2 regions of the Pantoea sp. S-LA4 genome follow, and region 2 is predicted to be linked to the other one. Evidence: predicted binding sites of a transcription regulator. Region 2 holds the regulator's gene; the other holds the start of a gene.
The links. The regulator PhoB, encoded in region 2, activates phosphate uptake and scavenging genes when phosphate is short. The targets are predictions, from matches to a motif close to CTGTCATAAAACTGNCNNAT.
Positions count from the first base shown of each region.

Region 1 (6,880 bases), 3.3 Mb from region 2:
TGGTTCAGGAACGCCTCCTCCCTGGCCGCCAATCGCAAAGTTGTCGATACGCCATTCAGGGAATATATGCGTTCAAAACCGGGCATGATGGTACTGCGTGCGGTGCCACTGACAGCGCCGTAGCGAAGAAGGGGAAGAAGGGATAATCTTTCGCGCCGACCTGAGTGCGTCGGCGCGTCAGGGATTAAGCGATTTTTCTGGCGCTGGCCAGCAGCGCACCCACCGCCATAAACAGCCCGCCAAAAATACGGTTCATCAGCTTCATCTGCTTCGGCCCTTTGATCCAGCCTGCAATGCGCGTCGCTAACGTGGCGTAGCCAATCATCACGATAATATCGACCACCACGGTGGTGACGCCCAGCACCAGATACTGCATCAGCAGCGGCTGGTGTGGCTGGATAAACTGCGGAAACAGCGCGGCAAGAAAAACGATGCTTTTCGGGTTGGTCAGGTTGACCAGCACCGCGCGTTTGAACAGGCGACGGCGTGGCATCGCTTTAGCCACCGCATCAAGATCGATGCCGCCCGCGGACCGCCACTGCTGAATGCCGAGCCACACCAGATAGGCGGCACCGGCCCATTTCAGGATTTCAAACGCCAGCAGCGACTGGGAAAACAGCGCCCCCAGACCGATACCCACCAGCACGATGTGCAACGCCAGGCCGACCTGCAAACCGGAAATAGAGGCCACCGTGCCGCGATAGCCGTGGCTGATGCCGGTACTCATGGTGTTGATTGCGCCGGAACCGGGCGACAGGCTTAAAATTGTGGTGGTCAGCAGATAGGTCAGCCACCATTCGATGGTCATGGGTTGCGCTCTCTTTGGCGGCAGAATTGTGACACAATACGCCAGAAATAAGCGCGGCGCTATGGCCGACGTACCGCATTAAAGACTCTTTTTTCCGGTCATCAGGGGGGCGAATGAATCAACATAAAGCCAGTTGGTTGCAACGAGAAAAAGCCTTTGCTGCCTTTGCTACCGGGCCGCTGCTCGACTTCTGGCACCGCCGTGAGGAACGTGAGTTTATCGGCGTCGGGAATCTCACTCTGCGCTATGTGCGTTTCACCTCTCCGCAACATCGGCGTGTCATCCTGATCGTGCCTGGCCGCATTGAGAGTTACATAAAATATCCTGAGCTGGCGTACGATCTGTTTCATTGTGGTTTCGACGTGGTGATCCTCGATCATCGCGGTCAGGGCCGATCCGATCGTTTGCTGGAAGATTCACACCGTGGTCATGTGGCTGAATTTACCCACTACGTCGACGATCTGGAAACGCTCTACCTGAAAGAGATTGTCAGCGGTCACTACCAGCAGCGTTATGCACTGGCCCACTCTATGGGCGGGGCGATTTTAACGCTGTTTCTGGCGCGCCAGCCGCAGGCTTTCCATGCGGTTGCGCTGGTGGCACCGATGTTTGGCATTGCGCTGCCGTTGCCCTCTTTCCTGGCGCACCGGATCCTCGACTGGGCTGAGAAACGGCCGGCACTGCGTGATGGCTACGCGCTGGGTACCGGACGCTGGCGTGCGCATCCGTTTGGCATCAACCGGCTGACGCACAGCGCCGAGCGTTATCGCCGCAGCCTGCGTTTTTATGCGGACGATCCGGCGATTCGCGTGGGTGGCCCGACGTATCACTGGGTGCGCGAAGGCATTCATGCGGGTCGCAACATCATCAGCCAGGCCGATAAAATCACTACGCCGCTGCTGTTGCTGCAGGCCAGTGATGATCAGGTGGTGGATAACCGCTCGCAGGATCTCTTTTGTGCTGCCATGGCGGCGGCAGGTCATCCGTGCGAAGGGAATAAACCGCGCGTGATTAACGGTGCGCGTCATGAGATCCTGTTTGAAAAAGACAACATGCGCGCCGAAGCGCTTAATGCAGTGATCGACTTTTTTCATCGCATCGCTGACGTTCATTACCCGACTGGCTTCGGCCAGCAGAATCAGATACCCGAGGTTTTCATGTACCACATCGTTGCATCCGATCTGGATGGCACGCTGCTTTCTCCCGAACATCGCCTGACGCCTTTTGCGCGCGAAACGCTGCAACAGCTAGTCGCAAAGGATATTCATTTCGTGTTTGCCACCGGCCGCCATCATATTGATGTCGGACAGATGCGCGATAGCCTGGCTATCCCGGCGTACATGATCACTTCCAACGGCGCACGGGTGCATAATGCTCAGGGCGAGCTGGTGTTCAGCCATAACCTGGACGAAGACATCGCGAATGATCTGTTTGGTCTGCAGTATCATCACAGCGATATTCTGACCCACGTTTACCGTGATGATGAGTGGTTTGTCAGCCGTTCCCGTCCCGCTGAGCAGGATTACTTCCGTGAATCGGTATTCAACTATCAGGTCTATGAACCGGGTCTGTTGCCGACCGATAACATCAGTAAAGTCTTTTTTACCTGTGAAGATCCTGAGCATCTGATCCCGATGGAGCAGGCGATTGAAGCGCGCTGGGGCGATCGGGTTAACGTCAGTTTTTCACTGCCGACCTGCCTCGAAGTGATGGCGGGTGGCGTATCGAAAGGGCATGCGCTGGAGGCCGTAGCGAAGCAGCTGGGCCATACGCTGCATAGCTGTATCGCCTTTGGCGACGGCATGAATGATGTGGAGATGCTGAGCATGGCGGGTAAGGGCTATATCATGCAGAACGCCCATCAGCGGCTGAAAGATACCTTGCCGGAGCTGGATGTGATCGGTTCGAATGCCGATGATGCGGTGCCACAGACGCTGCGCACGCTCTACCTTTCCTGAGGATATCGCGCAAACAAAGGGCCGGTTAACCGGCCCTTTTTTATTGCCGTCAGGCCAGTTTCTGCTTGTGTTTATGCTCGCTGACCATGGTCAGCAACAGCAGGATCACCGCCAGTACGCAGCCGGCAATCATCACCAGAAAACCGCCGTCCCAGCCAAAGTAGTCAACGGTGTAACCGACAATGGCGCTGGCCGCCACCGAACCGCCCAGATAACCAAACAGGCCGGTAAAACCTGCGGCGGTGCCGGCGGCTTTCTTGGGTGCCAGCTCCAGCGCGTGCAGGCCAATCAGCATTACCGGACCATAAATCAGGAAGCCAATCACGATCATACAGGCCATATCAACGCCAGGATTGCCCGCCGGGTTCAGCCAGTAAATCACCGTGGCGATCGTCACCAGCGTCATAAAGAACACGCCGGTGGCCCCGCGGTTACCGCGAAACACTTTGTCTGACATCCAGCCACATAACAGCGTGCCCGGAATACCGGCATACTCATACAGGAAGTAGGCCCAGGAGGACTTATCCAGCGTGAAGTGCTTCACCTCTTTCAGGTAGGTCGGCGACCAGTCGAGAATGCCGTAGCGCAGCAGATAGACAAAAACGTTCGCCAGCGCGATGTACCACAGCAGTTTGTTAGGCAGCACATATTTCATGAAGATTTGCTTAGCAGTTAACTCCTCTTCATGACTGGCATCGTAATCTGGCGGATAGTCGTTTTTATACTCTTCGATCGGCGGCAGGCCACAGGATTGGGGCGTGTCGCGCATCAGGGCAAACGCGAAGAGCGCAATCAGGATGGCACCAAAGGCGGGCATATAGAGTGCCGCTTTCCAGTCGTTGAACCACGCCATGCCAAGCAGGAACAGCAGCGGTGGCAGGCCGCCGCCGACGTTATGGGCGCAGTTCCACACCGAGACAATGCTGCCGCGCTCCTTCTGCGACCACCAGTGCACCATGGTACGACCGCACGGTGGCCAGCCCATGCCCTGGAACCAGCCGCAGACAAACAGCAGCACGAACATCACCATAATGCTGGAGGTGGCCCAGGGCACGAATCCCATAAACAACATCACCGCCGCGGCCAGGATCAGTCCGGCTGGCAGGAAGACGCGCGGATTCGAGCGATCGGATACTGAGCCCATGATGAATTTCGAGAAGCCATAGGCGATCGAAATGCCTGACAGGGCGAAACCGAGATCGCCACGTGAAAAGCCTTGCTCGACCAGATAGGGCATCGCGAGCGCAAAGTTTTTTCTGACCAGATAGTAGGCGGCATAGCCAAAAAAGATCCCAATAAAAATTTGCCAGCGCAGACGACGGTAGAGCGGATCGACGCGATCCGCTGCTACCTGCGGCTGACGTGGTGCAGGTTTAAAAATACTCAGCATCAGTGAGGCCCTCCAGGGCACATTATGGTTTTTTACATTCCCAGCGGTGGGGTCAAAAAAAGACAAAAAGAAATGGCGACGTGATGTTCCATTTCGCGCAAAGAATAAAATTAGTGACCTGACGTTACTGTGATGCGTGACACATTTGTTACAGTTTTATTACAGCGCCGAGCGAAAGTGATCACCATATGGTTTATTTCGCGCATTCGGGGAAAAACGTCGCCAGCAGGAGACGGGGATGTTACAGCGGGGTTGAGCTGTTGCAGCAGTTGCGCATTGTTTGCTTTAAAAGTTATCGGATGTAAACCAGATAGTGCAGCTGATCGACAGCACATTGTTTACACTGACGCTCTGTTAACTTCGGGGTCGTTACCGTGTTCTTATTGATCATCACCACTATTCTGTGGGCTTTTTCGTTCAGCCTGATTGGCGAGTATCTTGCCGGCCAGGTAGACAGCTGGTTTTCTGTACTGATGCGCCTGGCGCTGGCCGCAATAGTCTTTTTGCCTTTTCTGCGCTGGCGCGGTTACCGTCCCTCAACTCTGCTGCTCTATATGCTGGTCGGGATGTTGCAGTTAGGAGTGATGTATCTGCTGAGCTTTGAAGCCTACCTCTATCTCAGCGTGTCGGAATTTTTGCTGTTTACGGTGATGACGCCGCTCTATGTGACCCTGATCTATGACCTGATTAGCCGCCGTCCGCTGCGGATCGGCTATATCTTCAGCGCGCTGCTGGCGGTCGCCGGGGCGGCCATTATCCGCTATGACAAGGTCAGCGATAATTTCTGGGTTGGCCTGCTGCTGGTGCAGCTGGCGAACATCTGCTTTGCTGCCGGTATGGTGGGGTACAAGCGTCTGCAGGAGACCCGTCCGATGCCGCAGCACACCGCCTTTTCCTGGTTCTACCTTGGCGCAGTGGTGATTGCGGTCATCGCCTGGTTCATCTGGGGCAATCCGCAGAAACTCCCGACCACCTCGCTGCAATGGGGCATTCTGGTCTGGCTGGGCGTGGCCGCTTCGGGTCTCGGCTACTTTATGTGGAACTATGGTGCGACCCAGGTTGATGCCGGCACGCTGGGCATCATGAATAACATGCACGTCCCCGCCGGACTGCTGGTTAACCTGGCGATCTGGCAGGAGAAGCCGCACTGGCCGAGCTTTATCGCCGGCGCGCTGGTGATCCTCGCCTCGCTGTGGGTGCATAAGCGCTGGGTGGTGGGGCGCAGTGACCGGTTATAAGGTGAAATGGGTGCGCTGACACCGGTAAATAGCGGCTGTTGCATAGGTGCGGCCTTCCGGGCTGGCGCGCCTGATCGCAAGGAATCTCACCTCCCTGTGGGTCGGCCGGGCCATCCGGCCCGGACGCTTCGCTCTTCTGACGCGCCAGCCCTGGAGGGGTGACAGCATCATCGCGGTTAAACCGGGGATCAGAGCGAACATGAAAGAGGAGAGGGCGGGCTGAGAAGTATAGCGTCCGCCGCCGGGACAAAAACGGCGGCCGGCGCTCCAGAGATGCATTGACGCCGGCTTTACGCAGCAGCGCTCTATTGCCGACGGGATGACACGATATCAGGCAGGCTTCCCATTCTTAGGGCGCTGAATCATCGCCAGGCCTTTCAGGAAGTTACGCAGAATCTGGTCGCCGCACTCACGGTAATTTTTGTGGTCAGGTTTGCGGAAAATCGCACCGATTTCTGCCTGCGAAACGGTGAAACTGGCGCGTTTCAGCACTTCAGGGATATCCGTGGTTTTCAGATCAAAGGCGATGCGCAACTTCTTCATAAAGATGTTGTTATTCATCTTGCGCTCAATGGAAGGAGCCGGCATCTCTTCACTTTTGCCACGACGGTAAAAGATCAGGCCGTTAAGAAAGTAGCCCATCAGCACATCGGGGCAGGGACGAAACGCGGCATCTTCATCTTTTTTCAGCCACGCCTGGATATCCGTCTGCGGGACTTCACACTGCGCCAGCGCAAAAATTTCCACCATTTTGGCATCGCTCAGATCGAGCATATAGCGCACGCTGCGCAGAATATCGTTGTTAGTCATGGTGAGATCTTCTCATGGTCAGTCGACAGGCTGCGCATTATAGGGGATTTTACTGTTGCTCGCGCAGGTTTGTACCTCGCGACTTACCGCTGCATTAACGCGGCAGGCTGCAGCGCATCCCGCACAAAGGGCAGATGTTCGCAGGCGTGCTGGCGGGCAAAGCGGATAAAGGCTTCCAGCACCGGCTGACGCTGCTCGCCATCGCGCACTGCGGCATAAAGACGGCTCCACAGCCCGTCGCCCAGCGTTTTGGTCACCACCAGTCCCTGCTTCTCAAAACTCTCCACCACCCAGTGCGGCAGCGCCGCAATGCCCATCCGCGCCGAGACCATCTGGATCATCAGCAGGGTGTTATCGACGTTTTTCAGCGCCGGGCTGACGCCAGCTGGCTGCAGGAAGTGACGCCAGATATCGAGGCGCTGACGCTGCACCGGATAGATCATCAGCACCTCGTCGGCCAGATCCTCGGGTGCGATATGTTCAACCTGCGCCAGCGGATGATCCGGTGCCAGCACCAGTCGCACCTCAAAATCAAACATCGGCGAATAGAACAGCCCGGAGCGCGCCAGGATATCGGAGGTCAGCACCACATCCAGCTCGCCCTGCTGCAGCGCAGGCTGCGGATCAAAGGTGACGCCTGATTTGAAATCCATCACCACCTGCGGCCAGCTCTGAC
Region 1 is NZ_JBTLRC010000002.1:4,015,894-4,022,773, forward strand. It holds gene ACX3P5_RS19660 (DUF1460 domain-containing protein) at 1-123, shown strand, start outside; gene rhtB (homoserine/homoserine lactone efflux protein) at 185-808, opposite strand; partial or broken gene pldB (lysophospholipase L2) at 922-1,899, shown strand; gene yigL (sugar/pyridoxal phosphate phosphatase YigL) at 1,966-2,766, shown strand; gene glpT (glycerol-3-phosphate transporter) at 2,816-4,156, opposite strand; gene ACX3P5_RS19685 (carboxylate/amino acid/amine transporter) at 4,531-5,394, shown strand; gene ACX3P5_RS19690 (YehS family protein) at 5,725-6,204, opposite strand; gene metR (HTH-type transcriptional regulator MetR) at 6,288-6,880, opposite strand, start outside.
Region 1: a site for PhoB is predicted at 4,302-4,321, ahead of glpT (glycerol-3-phosphate transporter). Genes of this name have one in related genera too.

Region 2 (6,880 bases):
TAGGCGAGCAGCACGCTGGGTCCGGCCATTTTGATCGCATCGGCGGAACCGTAAAACAGCCCGGTGCCAATCGCCGATCCCAGCGCCATAAAGCGGATGTGGCGCGTGCTCAGTCCGCGTTTGAGCTTGTTGGTTTCTTGCATAACAACCTGTACCTGTGAAATGAAAAAACCACGGGCAAGCCCGTGGTTAAAGAAAAATCAGTGCCGTCTGTTACGAGTGAACGGTGACCTGTTCGCGTCCCTTAACCCGATCGACCACGGCGGCAATCAGCAGCATCACCAGCGATGGCGGCAACCAGGCAAGACCCTGATCGGCCAGCGGCAGATGCTGACTGAATGCAGGCAGCAAATCTTTAAACCCGGTAGTTTTAATCGCATCCACAATACCGAACAGCAGGCTGATCAGCATAGCAGGCGCGATAATCCGGCTGCTCTTGTTCCACCAGTTCAGGGTGAAGCTCAGCACCACCAGCACGATACAGGGCGGATAAATTGCCGTCAGTACCGGGATGGAAATCTGAATCAGGTGGCTCAGGCCGAGGTTCGACACCACCATCGAGAACAGACCAAGGATAAACACCAGCGTTTTATACGACAACGGCAGGTATTGCGCAAAAAATTCCGCACAGGCGCAGGTCAGACCCACGGCAGTGACCATACAGGCGATGAAGATCAGCGTGGCCAGGAAGAAGCTGCCCATGTTACCAAAGGTGTGCTGAACATAGGCATGCAGAATCGCTGCACCGTTGGCGTTTTGATCCACCAGCGCCCCGCTGCCCGCGCCCAGTTTAAACAGGCAGAGATAAACCAGCGTCAGGCCAACACCGGCAATCAGGCCGGCCAGCACGGTATAGCGCGTCAGCAGCGCGGCATTATCTACGCCGCGTGAACGGGCAGCATTGACGATGACGATGCCAAACACCAGCGCGCCCAGCGTATCCATGGTCAGATAACCATTAACAAAGCCGCTGGAGAAGGCCGCACGCTGATAATCGGCCGTGGCCGGAATGGTGCCGCCTGCTGGCCACACCAGCGCGGCAACGCCCAGCACGGTCAGCGCCACAATTTTCAGCGGTGCCAGGAAGTGGCCCACGGTATCGAGCAGTTTGCCTGGATAAAGCGACACGCCAATCACCAGCGTAAAGTAGACCAGACTGTAGATAAACAGCGGCATCGCGCCTTCACCGGTCAGCGGGGCAATCCCCATCTCAAACGAGACGGTCGCGGTGCGCGGCGTGGCGAACAGCGGCCCGACCGCCAGATAGCAGACGGTAGCCAGCACCAGACCGGCAACCTTACCGATAGGCGTACTGAGCGCATCGACGCCGCCGCCGACGCGCGCCAGCGCGACCACGGTCATTACCGGCAGACCCACAGCGGTGATCAGAAAGCCAATAGCGGCGGTCCAGACGTGTTCACCAGACTGGATGCCCACCATCGGCGGGAAAATGATGTTGCCCGCGCCAACAAACAGGGCAAATGTCATGAAGCCCAGCGCGAGAATGTCTTTCGAAGTTAAACGATGTGTCATACGGCCTGTCACTGATGTTGCGGTGGAAGTTGAGTGAGTGTTGTCCCCTTGCTGCGTTAAAACCCCGACCAGCCAGCCAATGTCAGCGCATTATGCTCGTCGTGAGGTGAAGCGCAGGTGATTTAAACTGCTTTTTTTCTGTTCACGGAGGGATGGATCGACAACGGGGCTAAGTAAAACGTTTATAGCGGGGAAAGGCAATACGGGATCGGAAAACCAGAAGGATATCCCGCTATTTAGAACGGAGCCAGTGGATAGCGTTGATTTTTAGCGCAGGCACCCAAGATGATGTGCCTAAATAATAAACAGACCGCGAGAATTACCCGCATCAGGCCGCTGATAAATGCACAAAAGGCGCGTTTTAAGCGCCTGTTTGCACAGCTTTACAGCATTACCACACCTGTTTTGCGATATCGACCACCAGCCGAATCTTCTGCCACTGCTGATCTTCGCTCAGGCTGTTGCCCTCTTCGGTGGAAGCAAAGCCGCACTGCGGGCTAAGGCAGATCTGGCTGAGGCTCACATATTGTGCGGCTTCGGCCAGCCGCGCTTTCACCTGCGCCGGATCTTCCAGTTCACCCGATTTGGTGGTGATCAGACCCAGTACCACCTGCTGATGTCCCGGCTTAATGAAGCGCAGCGGCTCGAAACCGCCGGAGCGGGCATTATCATATTCCAGGAAGAAGGCGTCGACGTTGACGCTGCCAAACAGGATCTCCGCCACCGGCTCGTAGCCGCCTTCTGAGATCCAGGTTGAACGGAAATTGCCGCGACAGACATGCAGGCCCACGGTCAGGTCGGCCGGTTTATCTTCCAGCGCCTTGTTCAGCACCTGCGCATAGGTCCGCGCCAGCGCTTCCGGATCGTCGCCACGCGCCCGGATCTCACGCTTCTGATCTTCTGAGCAGAGGTAGGCCCAGACGGTGTCATCCAGCTGCAGATAACGGCAGCCCGCATCGTAAAACGCTTTGATCGCATCTTTGTAAGTCTGGGCCAGATCGTCAAAGTAATCCGCCAGATCCGGGTAAACCTGCGCGTCGATCACTTTGCGCCCGCCGCGGAAGTGCAGCACGCTGGGGCTGGGAATGGTCATTTTCGGCACGGCGTCACCGGCAACGCTTTGCAGGAAACGGAAGTGATCCAGCATCGGATGGCTGGAAAAGCCGAGCTTGCTTACCACTTTCACGCCATGGGCTTTGGTCTGCACACCGTTGAACTGAATCCCCTGCTCGGCTTCATATGCTTCTACCCCATCCAGGCCGTAGAAAAAGTCGAAGTGCCACCAGCCGCGACGAAACTCGCCATCGGTCACCACCTGCAGACCATTTTCACGCTGCTTCGCGACCACATCACGAATGGCGTCATCTTCAACCTGGCGCAGGGCGGCGGCATCAATCTCTCCGGCAGCAAACTGCTCACGCGCCTGCTTAATGGCGGCGGGACGGAGGAAACTGCCAACGGTATCGGCACGAAAGGGGGCGGTTTGTCTTTGCATGATCACTCCTGACTCGCCTGCCGATGGTTACGGCAGGAAATAATTGCATTCTGATATAAATAGCCATCTGGATGGCTAAACGTCTAAGCGGAGAGTGACATGGGTTGCGTTCCGTTGCAACAGAAGAAAATTCAACAGACGTGAAGAAAATTCATGTTGATGGCAGCAAGGCGGCAGCGCATCGCCGTTACCATCAGTGCAGCGCTGCGCGTGCCTCTGCCATCTGACGATCAGAGAGCGGCAGGTAACCCGCTTCGCTGACGCGACGCTGTCCCTGCACCGAGAGCACCTGTTGCAGAAAGGCGGCGACCAGCGGCGGTAACGGCTTACCCGGTGCCTTGTTGACGTAGAGATAGAGCGGACGCGCCCACGGATAGCGGCCGCTGCGGATCGCTTCCGCATCGGGTGGCACAGCTTCGCCCTGCGGGTTAACCACCGACAGCATCTTTACGCCGCTGAGATGGAAGCCAAAACTGGCGTAGCCAATGCTGCGGGGATTGCCGGCCACCGCCTGCACCACCGCCGCCGATCCGGGAAATTCCGCGACGTCGTTGCGAAAATCGCCCTGACAGAGCACCTGCTGCTTGAAGAAACCCCAGGTGCCCGAGGCGGAGTTGCGGCCGTAGCGCTGGATGGGTCGTCGGGCCCACCCGGCGCCCTGGGCTCCGAGATCGCCCCAGCGCTGAGGCACTGACGTTGCGCCGCACAGTCGGGTAATGGAGAAGATGGCGTCGAGCTGACGCGGCGTGATCTGCTGTAGCGGGTTGCGCTGATTCACCACCACCACCAGCGCATCCATGGCCACCGGCACCGCCAGCGGCGGATAACCATAGCGCGCTTCAAACGCCTGACGCTCATCTGCCTGCATCGGCCGGCTCATCGGGCCGAGCTGCGCGGCGCCAGCCGCCAGCGCCGTGGGTGCGGTCGAGGAGCCGGATGCCTGCACCTGCACATTGACCCCCGGTGCCTGTCGGCTGAAATCCTCACCCCACAGCGTCATCAGATAACCGAGAGTATCGGAGCCAACGCTGCTGAGGTTGCCCGACAGCGCGCCGGACTGTGCCAGCGCCATGCCCGGCAGCAGCGTAACGATCAATAAAAGAAAGAGGCGCATCAGGGAGATCCGGCAGCGATTAATGAACGGCATTCTCCTGCATCCCACCGCTGACAATCAACCTTGCTGGCAGGGTAAAGGTAAAACAGGTCTCCTGATGCGGCACGCTGGTGATATCCAGCCGCGCATTATGGTGGCTCAGGGCATGTTTCACGATCGCCAGCCCCAGCCCGCTGCCGCCGGTGGCGCGCGATCGCGCTTTATCGACCCGGTAGAAGCGCTCGGTGAGACGGGGAATATGTTCCGCGGCGATGCCCGGTCCATTGTCGCAGACCCGGAAGGTGGCGCCCTGCTTGCTGCGCAGCCAGCTGATATCGATGCGGGTACCGTCTGGCGTGTGGTTCACCGCGTTGTAGACCAGATTGGAGATAGCACTGCGCAGCTGCTCATCGTTGCCGAACACTTTCAGATGCGGGTCGGTATGGAAATGGAGGTCGTGCCGCCCGTTGCTCAGGGTCGCGGCCTCATGCTGCAGCAGCTTCAGCATCACCGGCACGTCAACCTTCTCTTTCAGGTCGATCGCCGGTGCGGCTTCAATTCGCGACAGCGTCAGCAGCTGTTTGACCAGGCTGTCCATGCGGCGCGTCTGCTCCGACATGGTGTGCAGCGCTTTGCCGCGCGAACGCTCGTTCATCACCGAGTCGTTCATCATCTCCAGATAGCCCTGCAGCACCGTCAGCGGAGTCCGCAGCTCATGGCTGACGTTGGCAAAGAAATTACGCCGCGCGCCTTCCAGCTGATGCATCTGCGTCACGTCGCGCGCCACCAGCAGCCACTGCCCTTCGCTGTAGGGCATGACGCGAAACTCCATGTGATACTGGTTATTCAGCACCAGCGTTAACGGCTTATCGAAATCACGCTGGCGGATATAGCGCGAGAACTCCGGGTAACGCAGCAGGTTAAGGATGTTCTGGCCATTATCTTCCGGCCAGCGTAGCCCGAGATGCTGTTGCGCCAGCCCGTTGCACCAGAAGATGGTGCCCTCTTCGGTGGTGAGGATCACCGCATCCGGCAGCGACTCGGCGCCGCTGCGAAAGCGTTTAATCAGGTTGCCGAGCTCACGCCGCCGCCGCCGGTTGCGTAACTGCATCTGATAAAGCCCGTAAAACAGCGGTTCCCAGCTGGCGCGTCCGGCAGGCGGCGTCATGGTACGATCGAGCCACAACCAGTGCGACAGCCGCATCAGGTTGTGAAAATGCCACAGCAGCACCGCCAGCACGCTCAGCAGCAGCCACCACGGCAGATAGCCGAACAGCAGACCGAGCAGCAACGCAGGCAAACAGGCCAGCAGCAGTTCTGACAGTAATCTCTTCCAGGAGAGGCGTTCCAGCACGGTGAAAACTCCGTTTAGTAGCGGGCAGAGAAACGATACCCTGTTCCACGGACGGTTTGTACCATGCGATCGTGGCCGGAGACTTCCAGCGCTTTACGTAAACGGCGAATGTGAACATCGACGGTACGATCTTCAACATACACATTGGTGCCCCAGACGTGGTTCAGCAACTGTTCGCGGCTGTAGACCCGCTCCGGGTGCGTCATAAAGAAGTGCAGCAGTTTGTATTCGGTCGGTCCCATTTCCAGCGGCGTGGTTTCCGACATCACCCGATGCGATGAAGGATCCAGACTCAGCCCCTGCATCTCAATCACCTCTTCCACCGCCATCGGAGAGATACGGCGCATGACCGCTTTGATGCGCGCCATCAGCTCTTTCGGCGAAAAAGGCTTGGTGATGTAATCGTCAGCACCGACTTCCAGCCCGCGCACCCGGTCTTCCTCTTCACCGCGGGCGGTCAGCATCATCACCGGGATATCACGGGTCATCGCTTCGCGTTTCAGGTGTTTGATAAACTGAATGCCGCTGCCGCCAGGTAACATCCAGTCCAGCAGGATCAGATCGGGCCAGGGTTCAATCAGCTTACCCACTGCGCTGTCATAATCTTCCGCCTCGATTGGCTGATAGTCGTTCTGCTCCAGAACAAAACACAACATTTCACGGATTGGGGCTTCATCTTCCACAACCAAAATGCGCTTAGCCATTATTACTCCTGCTGATATGACGGCTGTCACTGAGATTCGCGGCGCCATTATGCGTCAGATTTGTGACACTTTTATGAAAAACATAACCCGCCTGTAACCCCGTTGGTAATCATTTATGACAGCGCAGCGACAATTTTTTGCTTTGGCCGCAGAGCCAGTATAATCGCCGGGCGAATCACAACGGCAGGGACTCTTATGCGCATCATTCATACTGCGGACTGGCATCTGGGGCAGTTCTTTTACAACAAAAGTCGGGCGGCGGAACATCAGGCGTTTCTCGACTGGCTGTTGATCCAGATTGAACAGCATCAGGTGGATGCGTTAATCGTCGCCGGCGATCTGTTCGATACCGGCACCCCGCCCAGCTACGCGCGCGAAATGTTCAACCGCTTTGTGGTGGCGCTGCAACCCAGCGGCTGCCAGCTGATTGTGCTGGCGGGTAATCACGACTCGGTGGCGACGCTCAATGAGTCGCGCGAGCTGCTCGCCTGTCTGAATACCCGGGTGATCGCCACGCCGCAGGCGGAGAGTGACGTGATGGTGCTCACTACCCGTCAGGGCGAACCGGGCGTGCGGCTGTGCGCCATTCCTTACCTGCGACCGCGCGACATCCTGCGCAGCCGCGCCGGTCAGTCCGGACGTGACAAGCAGACGTCGCTGCTGGAGGCGATTGCTCACCACTATCAGCAGCGCGTTGCCGC
Region 2 is NZ_JBTLRC010000002.1:673,760-680,639, reverse strand. It holds gene proY (proline-specific permease ProY) at 1-143, opposite strand, end outside; gene brnQ (branched-chain amino acid transporter carrier protein BrnQ) at 214-1,533, opposite strand; gene ACX3P5_RS03955 (cobalamin-independent methionine synthase II family protein) at 1,925-3,028, opposite strand; gene ACX3P5_RS03950 (PstS family phosphate ABC transporter substrate-binding protein) at 3,222-4,142, opposite strand; gene phoR (phosphate regulon sensor histidine kinase PhoR) at 4,162-5,475, opposite strand; gene phoB (phosphate response regulator transcription factor PhoB) at 5,490-6,179, opposite strand; gene sbcD (exonuclease subunit SbcD) at 6,375-6,880, shown strand, end outside.